Regions from separate parts of the Pseudomonas sp. H1_A03 genome, predicted to be linked through region 2. Evidence: predicted binding sites of a transcription regulator. Region 2 holds the regulator's gene; the other holds the start of a gene.
What was found. Region 2 encodes sigma-54, which starts transcription at its own class of promoters, with help from an activator protein. Its sites were predicted from a motif close to ANTGGCATNNANNTTGCTNT; they were not measured.
Positions count from the first base shown of each region.

Region 1: a site for sigma-54 is predicted at 8,167-8,186, ahead of flgA (flagellar basal body P-ring formation chaperone FlgA). Genes of this name have one in related genera too.

Region 1 covers NZ_CP162829.1:5,981,853-5,993,597, reverse strand. Annotated here, with positions in the region: tRNA gene AB4O35_RS27705 (tRNA-Arg) at 1-75, shown strand, start outside; gene mgtE (magnesium transporter) at 415-1,860, shown strand; gene AB4O35_RS27695 (Arc family DNA-binding protein) at 1,963-2,289, opposite strand; gene AB4O35_RS27690 (PA3371 family protein) at 2,667-2,846, opposite strand; gene AB4O35_RS27685 (hypothetical protein) at 2,858-3,085, opposite strand; tRNA gene AB4O35_RS27680 (tRNA-Arg) at 3,411-3,487, shown strand; gene AB4O35_RS27675 (MFS transporter) at 4,128-5,513, shown strand; gene AB4O35_RS27670 (flagellar brake protein) at 5,573-6,322, opposite strand; gene AB4O35_RS27665 (flagella synthesis protein FlgN) at 6,419-6,889, opposite strand; gene flgM (flagellar biosynthesis anti-sigma factor FlgM) at 6,938-7,252, opposite strand; gene flgA (flagellar basal body P-ring formation chaperone FlgA) at 7,394-8,104, opposite strand; gene AB4O35_RS27650 (chemotaxis protein CheV) at 8,239-9,171, shown strand; gene cheR (protein-glutamate O-methyltransferase CheR) at 9,215-10,042, shown strand; gene flgB (flagellar basal body rod protein FlgB) at 10,345-10,752, shown strand; gene flgC (flagellar basal body rod protein FlgC) at 10,756-11,199, shown strand; gene flgD (flagellar hook assembly protein FlgD) at 11,216-11,745, shown strand, end outside.
Region 2 covers NZ_CP162829.1:2,266,134-2,277,878, forward strand. Annotated here, with positions in the region: gene pmbA (metalloprotease PmbA) at 1-32, shown strand, start outside; gene AB4O35_RS10390 (FagA protein) at 181-576, shown strand; gene AB4O35_RS10395 (class II fumarate hydratase) at 569-1,945, shown strand; gene AB4O35_RS10400 (hypothetical protein) at 1,973-2,401, shown strand; gene AB4O35_RS10405 (superoxide dismutase) at 2,403-3,014, shown strand; gene AB4O35_RS10410 (ZIP family metal transporter) at 3,048-3,941, shown strand; gene AB4O35_RS10415 (HPr family phosphocarrier protein) at 4,040-4,312, opposite strand; gene rapZ (RNase adapter RapZ) at 4,329-5,186, opposite strand; gene ptsN (PTS IIA-like nitrogen regulatory protein PtsN) at 5,189-5,653, opposite strand; gene hpf (ribosome hibernation-promoting factor, HPF/YfiA family) at 5,664-5,969, opposite strand; gene AB4O35_RS10435 (RNA polymerase factor sigma-54) at 6,045-7,538, opposite strand; gene lptB (LPS export ABC transporter ATP-binding protein) at 7,724-8,449, opposite strand; gene lptA (lipopolysaccharide transport periplasmic protein LptA) at 8,449-8,982, opposite strand; gene lptC (LPS export ABC transporter periplasmic protein LptC) at 8,969-9,541, opposite strand; gene AB4O35_RS10455 (KdsC family phosphatase) at 9,550-10,074, opposite strand; gene AB4O35_RS10460 (KpsF/GutQ family sugar-phosphate isomerase) at 10,075-11,049, opposite strand; gene AB4O35_RS10465 (ATP-binding cassette domain-containing protein) at 11,348-11,745, shown strand, end outside.

The DNA.
Region 1 (11,745 bases), 2.5 Mb from region 2:
ACTCGTAGCTCAGCTGGATAGAGTACTCGGCTACGAACCGAGCGGTCACAGGTTCGAATCCTGTCGAGTGCACCATACAAACAAAAAGCCCGCCTAGTGCGGGCTTTTTGCCGTCTGGGGTTTGTGTAGGATTTGTTCTTTTTCTCCTCTCTCATGTGTTTTCCTTCCACACTGCGTCGTCGCAGTTCATAGATGCAGCCAATGCTTAGCTTTGGCTCGCAAGCGCTTGTTCTTTCCAGTTTTTTAACGTTTAAAGTGGCCGGGCGGTGTATCATTGCGCCCGTCAGCCCCGCCGGGGCTTGTGGAATACCTCCATGGACTTACCCAGTAGTTACTCAGTACCCCGTTTTACCAATCATGAATTGACTGATTGATCCTTCCGGCGTGCCCCGCTGCTGGGAGTGGAGTTCGCCTATGACCGAAGTAGAAGTAAAGAAAAAAACACAAGACAGCCTGCAGGATCGCTTGGCTCAAGTCATCGAGCTGCTGCAGCGCCAGCGCGTGGTCGAAGACCTTACGCACCGCCAGGATGGTCCGAATAACGACTTGGTCGAAAACCTGGTCCATCGGCAAAACCTCGTCGAGCTGCAACGCAAGCTCGATGACCTGCACTCCGCCGACGTCGCCTATATTCTCGAAGCCCTGCCGCTGGATGACCGACTGGCCCTTTGGCAATTGGTCAAGGCTGATCGTGACGGCGACATCCTGCTCGAAGTATCTGACTCAGTCCGTGAAACCCTGATCGCCGACATGGACGATCACGAGCTCCTGGCGGCGGCCAAGGAGATGGACGCCGACGAGCTGGCTGACCTTGCCCCCGAACTGCCACGTGATGTTGTCCATGAGCTGATGGAAGCGCTGGACACGCAACAGCGCGAGCGCGTGCGCTCTGCGTTGTCTTACGATGAGGATCAAGTCGGCGCGCTGATGGACTTCGAGATGGTCACCATCCGCGAAGACGTTAGCCTGGAAGTGGTCCTGCGCTACCTGCGCCGGCTTAAAGAGCTGCCTGGTCACACCGACAAGCTGTTCGTGGTCGACTACGAAGGCATTCTCAAGGGTGTACTGCCGATCAAGCGTCTGCTGGTCAATGATCCGGACAAGATGGTTGCGGATTTGATGGCCAGCGATACGGTGAGTTTTCACCCGGATGAAGATGCCTACGACGCGGCGCAAGCGTTCGAGCGTTATGACTTGATCTCGGCGCCGGTGGTCGACAAGAACGGCAAATTGATTGGCCGTTTGACCATCGATGAGATCGTCGACCTGATTCGTGAAGAGAGTGAAACTGAAGTCCTCAACATGGCGGGTTTGCGTGAAGAGGAAGATATCTTTGCGTCGGTCTGGCGTTCGCTGCGTAACCGCTGGGCCTGGCTGGCGGTCAATCTGGTTACCGCCTTTATTGCCTCGCGGGTGATCGGCTTATTCGAAGGCTCCATTGAGAAGCTGGTAGCCCTGGCGGCATTGATGCCGATTGTGGCCGGTATTGGCGGCAACTCCGGCAACCAGACGATCACGATGATCGTGCGCGCGATGGCGCTGGACCAAGTGAGTACGGCTAACTCATCGCGTCTGTTGCGCAAAGAGCTGGCCGTGGGCCTGATCAACGGTTTGGTGTGGGGTGGGGTGATCGGTGTGGTGGCCTACTTGCTCTATGGCAGTTGGTCGCTTGGCGTGGTGATGACTGCTGCCATGACCCTCAACCTGCTGTTGGCGGCCCTGATGGGGGTATTGATCCCCATGACCCTGGCCCGTCTTGGACGCGACCCAGCGATGGGTGCCAGCGTGATGATCACAGCCATGACCGACAGTGGTGGCTTCTTCATCTTCCTGGGCCTGGCGACGATATTCCTGCTCTGATTCCATCCAGTGGGGGCAAATCTGCCCCCACCTCACATCCTCTTCCCGAATTGCGCGCAAAAAAAAGCCAGCACATGGCTGGCTTCGGCTTTCAGCTGCAAATCAATTGGCTTCTGCGGCCGCCTCAACGTCGTGCGCGATAAGCGAGACGAGAGCATTTTGCTGGCGGTGGGAAAGCTGACGAAAACGCTGCAGCAGTTCGCGTTCGTGCAGCGACAGCTCGGGGCTGTCCAGGCGCATGCTCAACTCTTCGCCCAACGCACCTTCCTGAATGAGGCTTTGTTCCAGGCGCGCGATGATTTCGGAGTTCATACTGCGGTGATGATTGCGAGCCACCTCGGCAATGCGTTCCCGCATTCCGTCTGGCAGACGTACGACGAACTTGTCAGCCGTACGGCTGGAATAAATTGCCTGTTTCAATGGGCGCATATATTTAACCGGTTAGTTCAGGGGAGCGGTTTTTGGAATTGGCCGCAAGATGATTGTTAAGACAAGACTCACGACCAAAGTTCAACCCGAATTGCAAAGAGGCCGCATCATGCCTCAGATTTGCCAGTTCCTTGGCGTCAATTCTGTGACAAATATTGAACCGACTAAAGGCTTTATGCCAGCACTCGTTTTTTTTTTTGCGGACTGGTTGGAAAAATCTTCTACGCGTGATTCCGCGATGGAACTTCCCGGAACTCCAGACCAGCACAGGGTTTGAGGCCGCACATCCTATAGCAAAGTGGCACTTTGCCCTTAGGTTTAAGACTAGTGGCAATTTGCCGATTAGCCAGAGCCAGGCGACATAAGGTAGGGGGAGATTAGCGCAGGACTGGGTCGAACTTGATACGACGACCGACAATGAGGGTGATCAACAACAGGCTGGCAAACACACCGGTGGCAATGAATGCGGTGGTTTGGCCGTCTTGCGATTCGGCGCCCAAGCCCACGGCGCCGGTGAAGGCGGTCAGGCACAAAAACAGCCAGGCAGATTTGGTCATTTACGATTTCCTTAGAAAACCCAGTGTTCAGATGCAGGTGCAGCGTGGGTGCCTTCGGTCAGGCGTACCGGCGATTGCGCGTTGGGCGTCATTACCGCCAGCTGCGGCCGCTGTTGCAGGTGATGCGGGACAGCCTGGCTGATCTGCGCGGGATCGTTAGCGCCAGTCGATTGAAAATGGAATGTAACCAATACAGCCAAGGCTACGGTGTTGAGGGCTAACAGAAGGGCACTGTTCATGGTCATGTTCTCCGCTTAACGCCGTGGCTTATTGAGTTTGTAGGAGAAGTATTGCAGGTCTCGTGCCAATCTATTAATCCATTAAAATCAATGGCTTGAGTGTACTTTAAAGGGTCGAAAGGTTGCAATTTGCAATGATGGCATTTTGAGGGAGTGCATTTTGCACGATGGCGGCAAGTGCCCGGGTTTACGGGGCGAAACTGCGATCAGCCCGGCAGGGATCGGCCTACACTCAAAAAGCCGACGGACGACATGACAAAACCCACCTCGGCCGTTAACATGCACGCCGTCCGTCGCCGTGCCCTTGGCCAGACGACTGTCATTTGTCCCAGTAGCTCAATTGGATAGAGCATCCCCCTCCTAAGGGGAAGGTTGGCCGTTCGAACCGGCCCTGGGACACCATCTACTTCAAGGCTTTCAGTTATCCTCCCTCTGCCCGGTACGGCATCTCCGTGCCCCGAGCTGCGCAGGCCATACTTGCGCAATGCCCCCGCTCAGCAGTCCACAGTCACTCCGGTGTAAAGCGTGCGCCCATCACCTGGAGAATGCAGGGGGGGCTTGCGCGTCACTTCTCAGAATTACATGGCTATGAGCTGATGGGCGTCGGTGCCTCTTACATCGGCTTCATTCGTGCTGAGCCGCCCGATATATCCCTGGCTGACCGCGTCGCGAAGGATTTTTGTGCGCTCTACAACACTGGCGATGAAAGCCTGCCAGCACAGGTTCGTGTAGCCACAGAGGCGATCTCCGGTCGCAGGCACCTGTGGTTGCGTTACGTGGAGTGACGCTGTGTGAAAGCGAGAAGCCCTGAGAGCTGAGCATTTTCGATACTTTTGTCGAACCTTGTCGGTGTTCAGGGCTCTCAGCACGTGCGCGGTGTATTTATCGCAACTTATGTACCTTGCAAGTGGCCGGGCAGCGTCTGAGCTATTACGCAAAATAATCCCCGGAAACAGCGCATGTTGCCTGTCCGGACCCGGCCACCCCGGACTATCATGCCGATAGCCCTACCTCTCACCGCAAGGAGCCGCTCGGAACGCCGATGCGCCAAATCTGGAAATCTTTTCGAGCCCTCTATTTCGCCTCTTTGATGATGCTGATCGGCTCCGGCTTGCTCAGTACCTACCTGGCCTTGCGCCTGGCGGCCGACCATGTCGACAGCCTGTGGGTGGGTGCGCTGATGGCGGCCAACTATTTTGGCCTGGTGCTGGGTGGCAAGATCGGGCACCGCCTGATTGCCCGGGTCGGGCATATCCGCGCCTATGCCACCTGTGCTGGCATTGTCGGCGCGGCGGTGCTGGGCCATGGCCTAGTCGACTGGCTGCCGGCCTGGATCGTGCTGCGGATCATCGTGGGCCTGGGGATGATGTGCCAGTACATGGTGATCGAAAGCTGGCTTAATGAGCAGGCCGACGCCAAGCAGCGTGGCGTGGTGTTCAGTGGCTACATGATTGCGTCCTATCTGGGCCTGGTGCTCGGCCAACTGATCCTGGTCATGCACCCCCAGCTTGGCCTTGAATTGCTGATGCTGGTCGCGCTGTGTTTTGCCCTGTGCCTGGTGCCGGTGGCCATGACCCGGCGTATTCACCCGGCAGCGCTGCATCCGGCGCCGATGGAGCCGCGCTTCTTTATCAAGCGCGTGCCGCAGTCACTGAGTACTGTGCTGGGGGCGGGCTTGATTGTCGGTTCTTTCTACGGTCTGGCGCCGCTCTATGCGTCGCAGCAAGGGCTCAGCACCGAGCAGGTCGGCTTGTTCATGGGTAGCTGCATTTTTGCCGGCTTGCTGGTGCAATGGCCGCTGGGCTGGTTGTCGGATCGGTATGACCGAGCACTGCTGATCCGCTGTTTTGCCTTGTGCCTCGCGGTGGCGGCATTGCCGCTGGCGATCATGACCAAAGTCCCGCTGGAAGTGCTGTTTGTCGCCGGGTTCCTGTGCTCGCTGGTGCAGTTTTGCCTGTACCCGTTGGCCGTGGCGTTTTCCAACGACCATGTCGAAGGCGATCGTCGGGTCTCCCTGACAGCGATGCTGCTGGTGACCTACGGTGTCGGCGCCAGCATCGGGCCGTTGTTGGCGGGCGTGGTGATGAAGCTCTTTGGCAGCCAGATGCTGTACGCGTTCTTCAGCCTGTGCGCGGTGATCCTGGTGTGGCGTATCCGGCCGAAAGCCGTGACCAACCTGCACCAAGTGGAAGATGCGCCACTGCATCACGTGGCAATGCCTGACAGTATGTCCAGTTCACCGCTGGTCGCTGCCCTGGACCCGCGGGTTGATGAGCAGGTGGTGCAAGAGCAGATGCAAAACACCGTTCCCGACCCGGAGCCGGAAATCGAGCCGCAACCACCGACGGATGAGCCGCCCTTTGAGGGGCCGCCGGAGCCGCTGGGGCCCGAAGAGCATCCGCATGACTTGAGCAGGGCGCGCCCCTGAAAGCAAAAACGGGCAGATCCCTCAAGGATCTGCCCGTTTTTTATTGCGGTTGTCAGGGTTTAAAAATCGTCGTCTTTGTCGAAACGCCGTGCTTCACGTTGGAGCTGGTAGACAAAACGCTCGACCTGACGCTGCACCAAACCACTCATGTTGTGGAAGCGCACGCCGGCGAAGGTGGTGTTGATCCTTTCTTCGAAATGCAGATGACGCAGTTCGACCGAGGTGGTCATGCTGCCAAAGGGCAGGGCCGCGATAAACCGGTCGTAGACCTGGCCCAGTTGCAGGCGCTCGGAAATGTCGCCTTCAAAACGCAGTTTGCAGCCGGTAGCGGAAATATCCAGCAACTTGCCGTTGACCGGCGCTTGGAGTTTCTCGCCGCCCAATTCAATGTTGACCAATTGCGCCAGCTTCAACGCGGCGCGAAAGGCATTGCGCCGTTGATGGTAGACCACCTCGTCCGGTAGGCCGCCGGTGTAAATACGGTGGCCGTCCTTTTCGGTTACGGTCAGCGTACCGTTGCTTTCCCAGGCGACGCGCACACCGTCATGGAAGCCTTCAATGCGGAAGGGTTCGCCATTCTCGAGGTGGCGTTCGCCGTCGCGGGGGATCATTTCATCCAGGGCGAGGGTACCGCCGTCCCGATTGACGTCCACCAAGTAGCTCTGGAAGCGTTGGCTGCGTTCATGGAAGGTAATGATCAGCGGGTCATGGCTTTCTTGCAGCATCCGCAAGGTGCCGGCGATTTCCAGAGGGGTGGTGAGGACCTTGGGTGGCTGCGGGGCATCTTCCGCATTAAGGGCGTTGAACACGGTTCTTCCATCTCCAGACAAAATACGACTACACGCAAGAGCAGGCATTCTGCCAGTATGTGGCGCGCCTTGGATAGGCCGCGCTGTAAACGGGCGTCAGGCTTGGCTGCGGGTGCTTGGCTTGACCAGGCGCGAGGTAGAACCTTGCGCGTTATATAGCGCCGGAGGCTCACCGCCGTGAAGTATACGCAACTGGTTCGCGGTCGTAGCTTGCTGAAGCTGGATCGACTGACCGTTGAGCAGGTTGGCTTCCTGGCACAGGGAGAGCAATTGATTGAGTTCTTTGCTCTGGGCCAGTAATTGGTCGCCGACCGAGGAGTGGCTGGCCAACTGCGCCAGGCCGTCCTGGTCGGCGGGCAGGCCCAGGCTGATGAGGATCTGGCTGCGTTTTTTGCCGTGCTGTTCCAGCAGGACAATCAACGACTGCTTGCGCGCCAGAATTTCTTCCAGCAGGGGCATATCGCGGCCGTAGAGGGCCAGGGATTCCTCCCTGAGCAGCTCGAGCAGCTGTTGCGTCGGCGCTAGATCATCAATGATCAGCTGTAGCAGATTTTCGTCGTGATGCATGGCTGGCCTTGGGTTTTAAGCGTCCAAAAGCCCGGCGCAGGCCTTTGCCTAGCGCTCGGCTTCGAAGTTAAGCAGCTTGCTGGCTACACGGTTGCTGTCGACTTTATAGCTGCCATCGGCGATTGCCTGTTTCAATTCAGCCACACGGGCTTTATTGACCACCGGTTGATCGCGCAGCGAGTCAGTGACCTTCTGCAACTGTTGAGCCTCATTGCTCAGGTGTACGGATTCCCCGCTCTGGCTGGCGCTGGCCTGTTCTGCCTTGGCAGGCAGTGGCTGGGCCTTGGCTTCCACGCTTTCCTTGGAACGCGTAGTGCCTGCCGTTGATGGGGCGTTATTCAAACGACTGAAATCGATGACCATGATAAAAAAACCTCTGGGTATTTGGACGCTTGCCATGTTTTCGGCAATACCCGGATTAACTTTAGGCGCGAATGACAATAAATCTCCGCACGGAACATCTCGTGCACAGTGTAGAAAAACCCAGCGTCCACTACCAGCAATCTATAAAGCGACCTCGACTTGCCCCGGCGCCGTTACCCTGGCCTTGATGACCCGGTTGGAATTGAGGTTCTTGACGCGTATCTGTTCGCTCATACCGCCGTTGGACAAGGCTTCCCCCGGCATTTTTACCTGCAGTGCACCACTGCTGGCGGAAATGACCACCTGATCGCCCTTGCGAATCACCTCTGCCTGCTCAAGATGCACCAGTGTGATCACCTGGTCAGTGACCACTGGTCGGGTCAATTTCTGCCCGACGGCCTGATCGAGGGATGTCAGGTAGCCCTGACTGATCATGCTGATGTCGCGCTCGCGCAACACAACGTCTTCGAAACCGATGATGCCGGTGCGTTTGAGTGGGCGGGCCACCACCACCACATCGCGAAACAACTTGACCTGGGCCGGCACGAACACGGTCCAGGGCGAGGCGCCGTCGCAGCGAACCTTGACCGTCACGCGGCCAATGGGCTGTGCCGGGCTTTCCAGGGTGGCTGTCAATTCCTTGTCGCACATTGGCATGCGCAAACGCGGGTCCAACTGGTTGACCTGGATTTCATAACGCCCTGGCGTCTGTGTGGTCGCCAGATAATCTTCTACAGTGAACTCAAGAAAGCCTTGAGTGACGCCGATAAGTAGATCAGGCAGGGTGACGTTATCTGCGCGGGCTGTGGCGCTCAGACCCAAGGCGAGTATCGCCAGCGGTGTGCAGAACAATCTGCAAAGCCGTGTAGGGGGGCGCGTCGGGAAACCGTCGTTTTAATATCCATAATCAATAAATAGCAAAGCTCGTGCCGTTTAGCGTTGGGTGCGCGTCGCACCCTCAAAGGTTTTAGCGTAGGAGTCTGGGCATGGCAGGAGTAATGGATTCAGTAAACCAGCGCACACAGCTGGTAGGGCAGAATCGCCTGGAGTTGTTGCTTTTTCGCCTGGATGGCAAACAGCTGTATGGCATCAACGTGTTCAAGGTGCGGGAAGTGCTGCAATGCCCCAAGCTGACGATCATGCCCAAGTCCAGCCCGGTGGTATGTGGCGTTGCCAATATCCGGGGTGCGACGATCCCGATTCTTGATCTGGCCCTGGCCACCGGTTCTGCAGGTTTGCAGGACCGCCAGAATCCATTTGTGATCATCACCGAGTACAACACCAAGACCCAGGGTTTCCTGGTGCGCTCGGTGGAACGTATCGTCAACATGAACTGGGAAGAGATCCATCCGCCGCCCAAGGGCACGGGTCGCGATCACTACCTCACGGCAGTGACGCGGGTGGATAACCAGTTGGTCGAAATCATCGACGTGGAAAAAATCCTCGCCGAAGTGGCACCCACCTCGGAGTCGATTTCCGTGGGTGTGGTGGACGCTGAAACTGCGCACAAGGCAGTCTCCCTGCGCGTGTTGACGGTGGACGACTCTTCTGTGGCCCGTAAACAGGTGACCCGTTGCCTGCAAACCGTCGGCGTGGAAGTGGTGGCCCTCAACGATGGTCGCCAGGCGTTGGATTACCTGCGCAAGCTGGTGGACGAGGGCAAGAAGCCGGAAGAAGAATTCTTGATGATGATCTCCGACATCGAGATGCCGGAAATGGACGGCTACACCCTCACGGCGGAGATACGCAACGATCCACGCATGCAAAAATTACATATCATCCTGCATACTTCGTTGTCGGGTGTATTCAACCAGGCGATGGTCAAGAAGGTCGGTGCCGATGACTTCCTGGCCAAATTCCGCCCCGATGACCTGGCATCCCGGGTCGTCGAGCGGATCAAAGCAGCAGATCACGGCTAGGGGCTTTTTCCCTGGCGGTCACACGATTTAAGAGGCGGTATCAGTGTCTACGGGTAATTTGGATTTTGAACAGTTCCGGGTCTTCCTGGAAAAGGCCTGTGGCATATTGCTCGGTGAAAACAAGCAGTATCTGGTATCCAGCCGTCTCAACAAACTGATGGAGCAGCAGGGCATCAAGTCGTTGGGTGAGCTGGTCCAGCGCATCCAGGGCCAGCCGCGCAGCGGGCTCAAGGAAATGGTGGTCGATGCCATGACCACCAACGAAACCCTGTGGTTTCGCGACACCTACCCCTTTGAAGTGCTCAAGAGCAAAGTGCTGCCGGAGGCCATCAAGGCCAGCCCGGGCCAGCGCCTGCGCATCTGGTCGGCGGCGTGCTCCTCGGGGCAGGAGCCGTACTCGATCTCGATGTCCATCGATGAGTTCGAGCGGACCAATATGGGCCAATTGAAGGCCGGTGCTCAAATCGTGGCCACCGACCTGTCCGGCACCATGCTCACCAACTGCAAGACCGGCGAGTACGACAGCCTGGCGCTGGGCCGTGGCCTGTCCCCGGAGCGCCTGCAACGTTTCTTCGACCCGAAAGGGGCGGGACGTTGGGCGATCAAAGCGCCGATCAAGAACCGTGTGGAGTTTCGCTCGTTCAACCTGCTCGACAGCTACGCCAGCCTGGGCAAGTTCGACATGGTGTTCTGCCGCAACGTGTTGATCTACTTCTCCGCTGAAGTGAAGAAGGACATCCTGCTACGCATCCACGGCACGCTCAAGCGGGGCGGCTATTTGTTCCTCGGTGCATCCGAAGCGCTGAACGGTTTGCCGGATCATTACCAGATGGTGCAGTGCAGCCCTGGGATCATTTACCAGGCTAAATAGTACGCAAATCTAAATGTGGGAGCGGGTTTGCTCGCGAATGCGGTGGATCAGTCATAGATAAGTTGACTGACCCACCGCATTCGCGAGCAAACCCGCTCCCATTTTTTTTGCGGCAATTTCCCCAACAGCGGCAACTCTCCATTGCCGCTTTACTGGCGCCACGCGGAAACCTCTTGCCGCTTTTCTGGCATTGCCGCCGGCAACCGCCCCGCAAACCCTTGATATACGGGCCTCCGCAAGATTGGCATGCACCTTGCTATAACCCTGTTAACGAAAAGCAGGTCAGCCTAAAGGTTTCCGCCATGAGCATCAGCTTCGATAAAGCGCTCGGTATCCACGAACAAGCCCTGGGCTTCCGCGCCCAGCGTGCTGAAGTCCTGGCCAACAACATTGCCAACGCCGACACCCCGAACTACAAGGCTCGGGATCTGGACTTCTCCGCCGTGCTCGCCGCACAGCAGGACAAGACCAAAAACGGCACCTTCGCCTTGAACATGACCAACAGCCGTCATATTGAAGCGCAAGGCCTGAGCAATGGTGACGAGTCGTTGCTGTATCGCACACCGATGCAGCCGTCGATCGACCAGAACACCGTCGACGCCCAGCTTGAGCAATCGGCCTATGCCGAGAACTCGGTGAACTTTCAAGCCAGCTTCACCCTGCTTAACAGCAAATTCAAAGGGCTGATGTCAGCCCTGCGCGGAGAGTAAGCCATGTCCCTGTCCAGTGTTTTCAATATTGCCGGCAGTGGCATGAGCGCGCAGACCACGCGTTTGAACACCGTCGCCAGTAACATCGCCAACGCCGAGACCGTGTCTTCGAGCATTGACCAGACCTACCGTGCCCGTCACCCGGTGTTCGCCACCATGTTCCAGGGTGGCCAGGCTGGCGGCAGCGATTCGCTGTTCCAGGACCAGGGTAATGCCGGTTCTGGCGTGCAGGTGCTTGGTGTGGTCGAAGACCAGAGCAACCTTGAAGCCCGCTACGAACCCAACCATCCCGCCGCGAACGAAAAGGGTTATGTCTACTACCCCAACGTCAACGTGGTTGAGGAAATGGCCGACATGATTTCCGCCAGCCGTTCGTTCCAGACCAATGCGGAAATGATGAACACCGCCAAAACCATGATGCAGAAGGTCCTGACCCTGGGTCAGTGATAAGGGGCGCCAAATAATGGCCATCGTTGATACGAGTAACAACACGGCAGTCCAGGACCTTTTCAACTCCAAGGTCAAGACCGCGACCGACACCAGCAGCGTCAATAGTGCCTCCAAGGCAGCGACGGGCAGCCAGTCGCTGGGCAAGGACGCGTTCCTGCAACTGCTCGTGACCCAACTGAAAAACCAGAACCCGCTGTCGCCGCAAGACAACGGTGCGTTCGTGGCCCAGTTGGCGCAGTTCAGCAGCCTGGAAGGCATCAACACCCTGAACGACTCGGTGAACAACATCTCGAGCAACTTCAGCTCGTCGCAAGCGTTGCAGGCGTCGTCGCTGGTAGGGCGTTCGATCATCACCCAGACCGACAAGGCTCTGGTGGACACCAGCAAGAGCATGACCGGTTCGGTAGCCGTGACTGCGGCGACAGGCAACGTCGCCATCAAGATCACCGACAAAGACGGCAACGTGGTGCGCACCATTGATATGGGCGCCCAGAGTGCAGGCAACTCCGACTTTATCTGGGATGGCAAGAACGACAACGGTGA
Region 2 (11,745 bases):
TGATCGAGCGGATGACCGTCGCCGGCAGCTAACCCTTCAACGCTCCCTGAAAAAGGCGCGCCATCCCACGGATGGCGCGCCTTTTTTTGTAACTACGACGTGGGACGAATCCTTTGGTGCTCTTGTTTTGATTCTTAATATCATTTAATAATGAATATCATTATCGAGCGAGTGTAGATCATGAGTTCTGTCCTGCATGAGGATCCTTATCTGGAAAGCTGGCGCTGGATGAGTCGTCAAATCCGCTGCGCACTCGATCCAAATGAGCCTCGCCTGATCGAGCATTACCTCAACGAAGGTCGATACCTGGCGTGCTGCACCGCGACCCATCCGTGGACGATCGCTGAGACCTCATTGCGTTTACTGCTCGACACCGCCAGCGATATAGCGCTGCCGTGGCACTGGCGTTCCGTATGCCTGGACCAGGCTTGGCGTCCACTGCGTGACCTGGAACAGCTTTCTCAATGTCCCTGCCGTCTCAAGCGCTGGCAGACCTTTGCCTGGCAATTGGCGACCTGCGAATTGCTGCCGTCTATTTCTCACTCCGACCTCGTGCAAGGATCTAACGATGAGTAACACCCGTATCGAACGCGACAGCATGGGCGAGCTGCAAGTGCCTGCCGAAGCCTTGTATGGCGCTCAAACCCAGCGTGCGGTGAACAACTTCCCGATCAGCCATCAACGCATGCCGGCGCAATTCATTCGCGCCCTGATCTTGGCCAAGGTTGCGGCGGCCAAGGTTAACGTCGACCTCGAACAAATCAGCGCGGGGCAGGGCAAGGCTATTGTCGATGCCGCCCAAGGCCTGCTGGAAGGCGATTTCATGCCGCACTTCCCGGTGGATATCTTCCAGACCGGTTCCGGCACCAGTTCCAACATGAATGCCAACGAGGTGATTGCCACCCTCGCCAGCCGTTTGCTGGGCGAGGCGGTCAATCCTAACGACCACGTGAACTGCGGCCAGAGCAGCAACGACATCATCCCGACCACTATCCATGTCAGCGCCGCGCTGGTTTTGCATGAGCAAACACTGCCGGCCCTGTTGCACCTCGTTCAAGTCATCGAGCAGAAGGCCGAAGAGGTTCACCCGTTCATCAAGACCGGCCGCACTCACTTGATGGATGCCATGCCGGTACGCATGAGCCAGGTGCTCAATGGCTGGGCGCAGCAACTCAAGGCCAATATCGCGCATTTGCAGGACCTTCTGCCAAGTCTGCAAGCGCTGGCCCAGGGTGGCACAGCGGTTGGCACCGGGATCAACGCACACCCGGAATTCGCTGCGCGATTCAGCCAGCAGTTGAGCAGCCTGACCGGTGTCAAATTCACCCCAGGCAAAAACCTGTTCGCGCTGATCGGCTCCCAGGACACCGCCGTCGCCGTTTCCGGCCAGTTGAAAACCACCGCCGTGTCGTTGATGAAAATCGCCAACGACCTGCGCTGGATGAACTCCGGCCCGCTCGCAGGCCTTGGTGAAATAGAACTGGAAGGCCTGCAGCCTGGCTCTTCGATCATGCCTGGCAAGGTCAACCCGGTGATCCCGGAAGCGACGGCCATGGTCGCCGCGCAGGTCATCGGCAATGACACCGTGATCACTATCGCCGGTCAATCGGGCAACTTTGAGTTGAATGTGATGCTGCCAATCATCGCCCAGAACCTGCTCAGCAGCCTTGAGTTGCTGGCCAACTCCAGCCGCCTGCTGGCGGACAAGGCCATCGCCAGCTTCAAGGTCAATGAAGCCAAGCTCAAGGAAGCGCTGTCGCGCAACCCGATTTTGGTGACCGCACTCAACCCGATTATCGGTTACCAAAAGGCCGCTGAAATTGCCAAGAAGGCGTATCAGCAAGGCCGTCCGGTGATTGATGTCGCCCTCGAGCACACCGACCTGCCGCGCAGCCAGCTGGAAGTCCTGCTGGATCCGGAAAAGCTGACGGCCGGCGGCGTGTAATCACCGACCCTGCTTTGGAGGCTCACCATGGAGCACTGGAAACGCACGATCGAACGGGCCAATCGCTGCTTTATGGCGGGCGAGTTGGTTGACGCTCGCGAGGCCTATTTGCAAGCCCTGGCCCTGGCTCAGGTGCTGTTCGAGCGCTGGGCGGATGCCGACGAAGCAGTGGCGGCGTGCGTCATTTCTCATCATAACCTGGCGGACTTGCACCTGCGCCTGAACCAGCCGGAAGAAAGCGCGGAATACCTTTGCGCTATTCACCAGCGTCTTTTACAGACCCTGCAGGACTCGCGGCTGAGCCCGCAATTGCGGGAAGCGGCCTTGCGCCAGAGCAGCAAAACCTACGTCGAGCTACTGAATTTCATCAGCGATCACGGCGAGTACCCGCGTACCCATCGCTTGCTGGGCGGTACTGCGGCGCAGCCGACCACTCCTCATTACGGAGCACATTGATATGACCTACACCTTGCCTGCCTTGCCTTACGCCTATGACGCCTTGGAACCGCATATCGATGCGCAAACCATGGAGATCCATTACACCAAGCACCACCAAACCTATATCAACAACCTTAATGCCGCTGTTGAGGGCACTGAGTTTGCGGGCTGGCCGGTGGAAAAACTGGTATCCAGCGTGCAGCAGTTGCCGGAAAAACTTCGTGCAGCCGTGATTAACCAAGGCGGCGGCCACGCCAACCACTCGCTGTTCTGGGCCGTGATGTCGCCCAAAGGTGGCGGTAAGCCCGAGGGCGCACTGGGCAAGGCGATCGAGGAACAATTGGGCGGTTTCGACAGCTTCAAGGATGCTTTCACCAAAGCCGCGTTGACGCGCTTCGGTAGTGGATGGGCCTGGCTGAGCGTCACCCCGCAAAAGACCCTGGTGGTGGAAAGCAGCGGCAATCAGGACAGCCCCCTGATGAGCGGTAATACGCCGATCCTCGGCCTCGACGTCTGGGAGCACGCCTACTACCTGCTTTATCAGAACCGTCGCCCGGAATACATCAATGCGTTCTACAGTGTCATTAACTGGCCTGAAGTCGCCGCACGCTATCAGGCCGCTGTGGCCTGATATCCACCTCTATAACAAGATCTAAGGCCGACTATGGGCACTGACACACTGGCGATCAGCAGCGGGCGGATGTTTCGTTATGCACTTGGCTCGCTGCTGCTATTGGCAGGTACTGCATTGCTGGTGGCCCACGGGCTGGCCTGGCTTGACCTGGAACCGCGAATTCTGCGTGCCCTGCAGGGCGGGTCCATCTGCGCGCTCGGCACGGCGCTCGGTGCGGTCCCAGTCTTGGTCATTCGGCGGATGCCGGTGGCATTGAGCGATACACTGCTGGGCTTTGGGGCAGGGGTGATGCTGGCGGCGACGGCGTTTTCGCTGATCGTGCCAGGCATTGCCGCGGCTGAAAGCCTGGGATTGTCGCCCTGGGGCGCCAGTGGCTTGATCAGCTTCGGCATTATGCTTGGGGCGTTCGGGCTATACCTGGTTGACCGCAAGGTTTCCGGCGCAAGCCCGGAAATGCTCGTCGGCACGCCGGATAAGCCGGTGATCCCGCCGCGCATCTGGCTGTTCGTGTTTGCCATCATCGCTCACAACATCCCCGAAGGCATGGCGGTCGGCGTTTCTGCCGGAGGCGGCATGCCAGAGGCCGATAGCCTGGCCATGGGCATTGCTTTGCAGGATGTGCCTGAAGGCCTTGTGATCGCGCTGGTGTTGGCCGGGGCAGGGATGTCGCGGGTCAAGGCGTTTATGATCGGTGCTGCGTCAGGCTTGGTGGAGCCGGTGTTTGCTGTGCTCTGCGCCTGGTTGGTGAGCCTGGCTGAGGTGCTGTTGCCTTTGGGCCTGGCCTTGGCTGCTGGCGCGATGCTATTGGTGGTGACTCACGAAGTCATCCCTGAATCGCGACGCAATGGTCACGAAAAACTCGCCAGTTTGGGATTGTGCACCGGTTTTTGCTTGATGATGGTGATGGACACGGCTTTAGGATAAACACGCTTTTCTGTAGGCGCCTGCTTGCCGGTGATTGGCTCCAGTCTTACATCGAACGCAATGACGTCATTGCCGGCAAGCCGGGCTGCTACGAAGGGTTATTCGCCTTCATCAAAGTAGTTGTTGATTAGCGCAACCAGTGCGTCCATCGCTTCCTGCTCTTGCTCGCCTTCTGTCTTCAAGTGAATCTTGGTGCCTTTGCCGGCCGCCAACATCATCATTGCCATGATGCTTTTGCCATCGACCATGGATTCCGGCGTGCGCCCGGCCCGAATCTGGCAGGGAAACTGCCCAGCCACACCCACGAATTTGGCCGAAGCGCGGGCGTGAAGGCCCAGCTTGTTGATGATTTCAATTTCCAGAGCGGGCATCGCGGGGGTGTTCCTTTCAGCTAAGGTCGCGGTGGCGGACCTGGACGTTCTTGAGGGTTTGTTGCAGCACCTGGCCCAAGCGTTCGGTCAGGTAGACGGAGCGGTGGTGGCCGCCGGTGCAGCCAATGGCAATGGTGACATAGGCCCGATTGCTTGCGGCAAAGCGTGGCAACCATTTGAGCAAGTAGCTGGAAATGTCCTGGAACATCTCCTCAACATCCGGTTGCGCAGCCAGGTAGTCGGCAACAGGTTGATCCAGCCCGGATTGTTCGCGCAGTTCCGGCTTCCAATAGGGGTTCGGCAGGCAGCGCACATCAAACACCAAGTCTGCATCTACCGGCATTCCGCGCTTGAAACCAAACGACTCCACGAGAAACGCCGTGCCTGGCTCCGGCTGGTTCAACAGGCGCAGCTTGATGGCATCGCGCAGCTGGTAGAGGTTAAGGCTGGTGGTGTTGATCTTGAGGTCGGCGAGGTCAATGATCGGTCCCAGCAGCTTGGTTTCGTCCTCGATGGCTTCGGCCAAGGAGCGGTGAGGGCTGCTGAGGGGGTGGCGTCGGCGTGTTTCGGAGAAACGCTTGAGCAGCGTCTCTTCGTCGGCATCCAGGTACAGCACATCGCAATGAATGTGCTTGGCCCGCACTTCCTCGAGCAATTGTGGAAATCGCTCAAGATGGCTGGGCAGGTTGCGGGCATCTATCGAAACGGCGACCAGGGGTTGCGCCAGTTCAGTATGGATCAGCGCGCGTTCCGCCAATTCCGGCAGCAGGCCGGCGGGCAAATTGTCGATGCAGTAGAAACCGCTGTCCTCAAGGACATTGAGGGCGGTGCTTTTACCTGAGCCGGAACGGCCGCTGACGATGATCAAGCGCATGATTACTGCCCGTTCTGTTCGTCCACGACAACCTGATACAGCGCCTCATTACTGCTGGCACTGCGCAGTTTGTCGCGTACTTCCTTGCGGTCGAGCATGCTGGCGATCTGCCGAAGCAGTTCCAGGTGTGCATCGGTGGCAGCTTCCGGGACCAGCAAAACAAACAGCAGGTCGACCGGGGCGCCATCGATAGCGTCGAAATCGATGGGATGGTCCAAGTGCAGCAGGGCGCTGACAGGCGTCTCGCAGCCTTTGAGGCGGCAGTGGGGAATAGCGATGCCGTTACCAAAACCGGTCGAGCCAAGTTTTTCACGAGCAATCAGTGCCTCGTACACAGTTTGCGTTTCCAGTTCAGGCACTTCACGGCCGATCAGGTTGGCAATTTGTTCGAGGGCGCGTTTTTTACTGCCGCCCGGCACGTTCACAAGGGAACGGCCGGGGGTCAGGATGGTTTCAAGTCGGATCATGGGGGGAGAGTTAACGACCTGTACCTTGCATCAGGTGCAGATTCTTTTCCTTATGCTTTATGAGTTGGCGGTCCAGCTTGTCGTAGAGCGAGTCGATCGCCGCGTACATGTCCTCATGTTCCGCATTGGCGACGAGCTTGGCATTCGGTACGTGCAGGGTGGCCTCGATTTTCTGCTTGAGCTTATCGACCTCCATGATGACCTGCACGTTGGTGATCTTGTCAAAATGCCCCGCAAGCTTGTTCAGCTTGCTTTCGGTGTATTCACGCAGGGGTTTGGTGACTTCCAGCTGGTGTCCACTGATGTTGACTTGCATACAGCTTCTCCTTCGTTGCCAGTGCATAAAGCGACAGGCGAAAGCGCCTGCCACTGGAACGCTGTGGCCCGCCCGTCACATCAAACGCTTACGCTCGCTGGAAGGCGCGATCCCGAGGGACTCGCGGTACTTGGCGACGGTTCGACGGGCGACCTGAATGCCTTGTGCCTCCAGTAAACCAGCGATCTTACTGTCACTCAATGGCTTTTTCTGATTTTCCGCGGCAACCAGTTTTTTGATGATCGCGCGAATCGCCGTGGACGAGCATTCACCGCCTTCGGAGGTGCTGACGTGGCTGGAGAAAAAGTATTTCAGTTCATAAATACCCCGTGGGGTATGCATGAATTTTTGCGTGGTTACCCGAGAAATCGTCGATTCATGCATGCCAACCGCCTCGGCGATGTCATGCAGTACCAACGGTTTCATCGCCTCGTCGCCGTATTCCAGGAAGCCGCGCTGGTGCTCGACGATCTGGGTGGCCACTTTCATCAGGGTTTCGTTGCGGCTTTGCAGGCTCTTGATAAACCAGCGAGCTTCCTGCAATTGGTTGCGCATGAAGGTGTTATCGGCGCTGGTGTCAGCGCGACGCACAAAACCGGCGTATTGCGGGTTGACCCGCAGGCGTGGCACCGACTCCTGGTTCAGTTCAACCAGCCAGCGCTCGTTATCCTTGCGCACGATCACGTCGGGAACCACGTATTCGGCTTCGCTGGACTCGATTTGCGAGCCAGGACGCGGGTTGAGACTTTGTACCAGCTCAATGACCTGGCGCAGGTCGTCTTCCTTGAGCTTCATGCGGCGCATCAGTTGGCTGTAGTCGCGGCTGCCCAGCATGTCGATGTAATCGGTGACCAGGCGCTGGGCCTCGGCGAGCCAGGGGGTCTTGGCGGGCAGTTGGCGCAATTGCAGCAGCAGGCATTCGCTGAGGGAGCGCGCACCGATGCCAGCGGGTTCGAACTGCTGGATGCGGTGCAGGACGGCTTCGATCTCGTCCAGCTCGATATCCAGTTCAGGGTCGAATGCTTCGAGAATTTCCTCAAGCGTCTCGTCCAAGTAGCCCTGGTTATTGATGCAGTCGATCAGGGTCACGGCGATCAGGCGATCGGTGTCCGACATCGGCGCCAGGTTCAGTTGCCACAGCAGGTGGCTCTGCAGGCTTTCGCCGGCGGAGGTGCGGGTGGTGAAATCCCACTCGTCATCGTCATTGCTGGGCAGGCTGCTGGCGCTGGTCTGGTAGACGTCTTCCCAGGCGGTGTCGACGGGAAGCTCGTTGGGAATGCGTTCGTTCCAGTCGCCTTCCTCGAGGTTATCCACCGTTGGGGCGGTTTCCTGATAGGAGGGTTCCTGCGCATCGGGGTTGGGTTTTTGCTCGATGTTATCGGCCAGCGGGTCTGCATTATCGAAGTCGTCGCCTTCTTCCTGGCGTTCGAGCATCGGATTGGACTCCAGGGCCTCCTGGATTTCCTGTTGCAGGTCCAGGGTCGACAATTGGAGCAGGCGGATGGCCTGTTGCAGCTGCGGTGTCATCGTCAGCTGCTGGCCCATTCTCAGGACTAGCGATGGTTTCATGGCAGGGGCTTAACACCTTATTCGCCGGCGCAATGCGCCATCCACGACAGGGCGCGTGAGCGCCAAACATAAGCAAATTATATGCCTGATATCGGGGGCTTTGCCTAGAGCGCGGTAACAATAAAAATCCAGAGGTTTTCATTGACTCCCGCGCACCTTGGCAATCGGCCGTGACACCACGGTGTTTACAGGCGGAACTCGTGACCCAGGTACACTTCCTTGACCAGTTCATTGGCCAGGATGGTGGCGGAGTCGCCTTCAGCGATCAGTTGACCATCGTTGACGATATACGCGGTTTCGCAGATATCGAGCGTCTCACGGACGTTGTGGTCGGTGATCAGCACGCCAATGCCCTTAGCCTTGAGGTGGTGAATGATCTGCTTGATGTCGCCGACCGATATTGGGTCGACGCCGGCAAACGGTTCGTCCAACAGGATGAACTTCGGTGCAGTGGCCAGGGCACGAGCGATTTCTACGCGGCGGCGCTCACCACCGGACAGGCTCATGCCGAGGTTGTCGCGGATATGGTTGATGTGGAATTCCTGCAGCAGGCTTTCCAGCTCCTTGCGACGACCGTCACGGTCGAGTTCCTTGCGGGTCTCGAGGATGGCCATGATGTTATCGGCCACCGACAGTTTGCGGAAGATCGACGCTTCCTGCGGAAGATAGCCGATACCGGCGCGGGCACGGCCGTGCATCGGCTGGTGGCTCACGTCCAAGTCATCGATCAGTACGCGACCCTGATCCGCCTGGACCAGCCCGACGATCATGTAGAAGCAGGTGGTCTTGCCGGCGCCGTTGGGGCCGAGCAAGCCGACGATCTGGCCGCTGTCGATCGACAGGCTGACGTCGCGCACGACCTGACGGCCTTTATAGGCCTTGGCCAGATGCTGGGCTTTCAGGGTTGCCATTACTCGGCCTTCTTCTTCGGCTGGATAACCATGTCGATGCGTGGGCGCGGTGCGGTGACCTTGTTGCCATTGGCACGACCGGCGTTAGCGATCTGTTTCACGGTGTCGTAGGTGATCTTCTCACCTTCCGTGGAGTTGCCGTCGGGGCTGAGCACCTTGGCTTGGTCGATCAGCACGATGCGGTTCTGCTGGGCGTGATACTGGATGGTCTTGCCGTAACCCTTCATCGGGCCGGTGTCGGTAGCGGACTGCTTCTGTTCGAAGTAAGCCAGGTTGCCCACCGAAGTGACCACGTCAATATCGCCAGCCTGGGTGCGAGTCAGGGTCACCGTGTTGCCGGTGATCTTCATCGAGCCCTGGGTGATGATCACGCCGCCTGTGTAGGTGGCGACGCCTTGCTTGTCATCCAGTTGCGCATCGTCAGCCGAAATGTGGATCGGCTGCTGGCTATCGTTCGGCAGAGCCCAGGCGCTCACGCTTCCCAGTGCTGCGCCCAGGCCGAGCAAAATAGGGAGAGTTTTAACGAGCCTCATACTGTCCTCTTACGTTCGATAGCAGGTGTATCCTGCTTTCTTTCAAATACGCTTTCATTCCCTTGCCAGTCGATACACCGCCAGCGCCGTCGATTCTAACGTCTTGCTCGGTCTGCGCATATTGCTTCTGCGGGAATACGGTCATGCGACTGGTGGTAATCACGGTCTCACGTTTTTTATCGTCAGTGCGCGCAACGCGCACCGAGTCGATCAGTTCTACCTCGGTACCGTCCGGGTTGACCTCGCCACGCTTGCTGGTGACGTGCCATGGGAACTCGGTACCGCGGTAAATGTTCATGTCCGGGTTGGTCAGCAGGGTCACTTCGCTGGCTTTCACGTGCTCGACCTTGTCCGAGGTCATCTCGTACTGCACCTTGCCGTCGGGCAGGAACTGCACGCTTTTGGCATTGGTGGCGTAATAGTCGATAACCCCCTCGTCAACCTGCGCAGCAGGCTGGTCGAGAAAGCGCTCCGGGCTGATATTCCAGTAGCCCACCGCCAGGAACAGTGCGGCGATGACTGCGAATAGCAGGAAGTTGCGAATCTTTTTGCTCAGCATAAAACGCTCTATAAGTAGGCGGCGTGGGCCGCTTCAAGGCTGCCTTGGGCACGCAGGATCAGCTCGCAGAATTCGCGGGCGGCACCTTCACCGCCACGGGCGGTGGTGATGCCATGGGCATGCTCGCGAACAAAGGCTGCCGCATTGGCAACGGCCATGCCCAGGCCCACTCGACGAATCACCGGCAGGTCGGGCAGGTCATCGCCCAAGTAGGCGACCTGCTCATAGCTTAGGTTGAGTTGGCCAAGAAGCTCGTCCAGAACCACCAGTTTATCCTCGCGGCCCTGATACAGGTGAGGAATCCCCAGGTTTTGTGCGCGGCGTTCCACAACGGGGGTTTTTCTGCCGCTGATAATCGCTGTTTGCACACCCGACGCCATCAGCATCTTGATGCCTTGGCCGTCGAGGGTGTTGAACGTCTTGAATTCGCTGCCGTCTTCGAGGAAGTACAAGCGGCCATCGGTCAGCACGCCGTCAACGTCGAAAATCGCCAGTTTGATGTTTTTGCCGCGTTGCAACAGGTCGTCGGTCATTTACATCACTCCCGCACGCAGCAAGTCGTGCATGTTCAAGGCGCCAATCGGGTGGCCGTCGCTATTGACCACCACCAGCGCGCCGATCTTGTGGTCTTCCATGATCTTCAAGGCTTCGGCTGCCAGCATTTCAGGGCGGGCGGTCTTGCCGTGGGGTGTCATTACCGCATCGATGGTGGCGGTGTGGATGTCGATGGTGCGGTCCAGGGTGCGGCGCAAGTCACCGTCGGTGAAGACCCCGGCCAGGCGCCCGTCGGCTTCCAGGATAACGGTCATGCCCAGGCCCTTGCGGGTCATTTCCATCAGCGCGTCCTTCAGCAAAGTGCCGCGCTGGACATGGGGCAATTCGTCGCCCGAGTGCATGACGTTTTCCACTTTCAATAGCAGGCGGCGGCCCAGGGCACCACCTGGGTGGGAAAACGCGAAGTCTTCGGCGGTAAACCCGCGGGCTTCCAGCAGTGCCACGGCCAGGGCATCGCCCATGACCAGCGCGGCGGTGGTGGAAGAGGTTGGTGCCAGGTTCAGCGGGCAGGCCTCGTGGGCCACGTGAACGTTGAGGTTCACTTCGGCGGCCTTGGCCAGCGTTGATTCCGGGTTGCCTGTAACGCTGATCATCTGGATGCCCAGGCGCTTGATCAGTGGCAACAGGGTCACGATTTCATTGGTGGTGCCGGAGTTGGACAGTGCCAGGATGATGTCATCCTTGGTGATCATGCCCATGTCGCCATGACTGGCTTCGGCCGGGTGTACGAAAAACGCAGTGGTCCCGGTGCTGGCCAGGGTGGCGGCGATCTTGTTGCCGACGTGGCCTGACTTGCCCATGCCGACCACGACGACGCGGCCCTTGCTGGCCAGAATCATCTCGCAGGCGCGTACGAAATCTGCGTCGATATGGGCCAGTAAGCCTTCTACGGCTTCAAGCTCGAGGCGGATGGTGCGTTGTGCGGATTGGATAAGGTCGCTGGATTGGCTCATGTCTGGAATCGTATAGCCTGACGAAAAGTCGGCGATTATAACGGTAATGATCAATTCCCTCACGCAAGTTCGTCAGGGTTTGTGCGCGACGCGCCTGAGATTCATCTGAAGCAACGTTTTTTCCCTGTGCTCAATCTGAACAAGCGCTGTTCCGGCCTTGGGCGCCTCGTACCAGCAGTGATATAGTTCGCCGCCAGTTCGGTCCGCCCAGCCCATGTGTTCAACTATTGCACAAGCATTGCAAACGTTTGTCGCAAGCGTGGTGTCTGAGTGAGAGGCTGCATCCCAAGGAGTTTAGATGAGTGCCGATAACGCCTACGCGGTCGAGCTGAAGGGACTGACCTTCAAGCGCGGGACGCGCAGCATCTTCAATAACGTCGATATCCGCATTCCGCGCGGCAAGGTCACGGGCATCATGGGGCCTTCCGGTTGTGGCAAGACCACCCTGTTGCGCCTGATGGGCATGCAATTGCGGCCCAGTGCCGGCGAAGTGTGGGTCAACGGCCAGAACCTGCCGACATTGTCGCGCAGCGATCTGTTCGACGCACGCAAGCACATGGGTGTGCTGTTCCAGAGCGGTGCATTGTTCACCGACCTCGATGTTTTCGAGAATGTGGCTTTTCCGCTGCGGGTGCACACCCAGCTGTCCGACGAAATGATTCGTGACATCGTGTTGCTGAAACTGCAGGCCGTAGG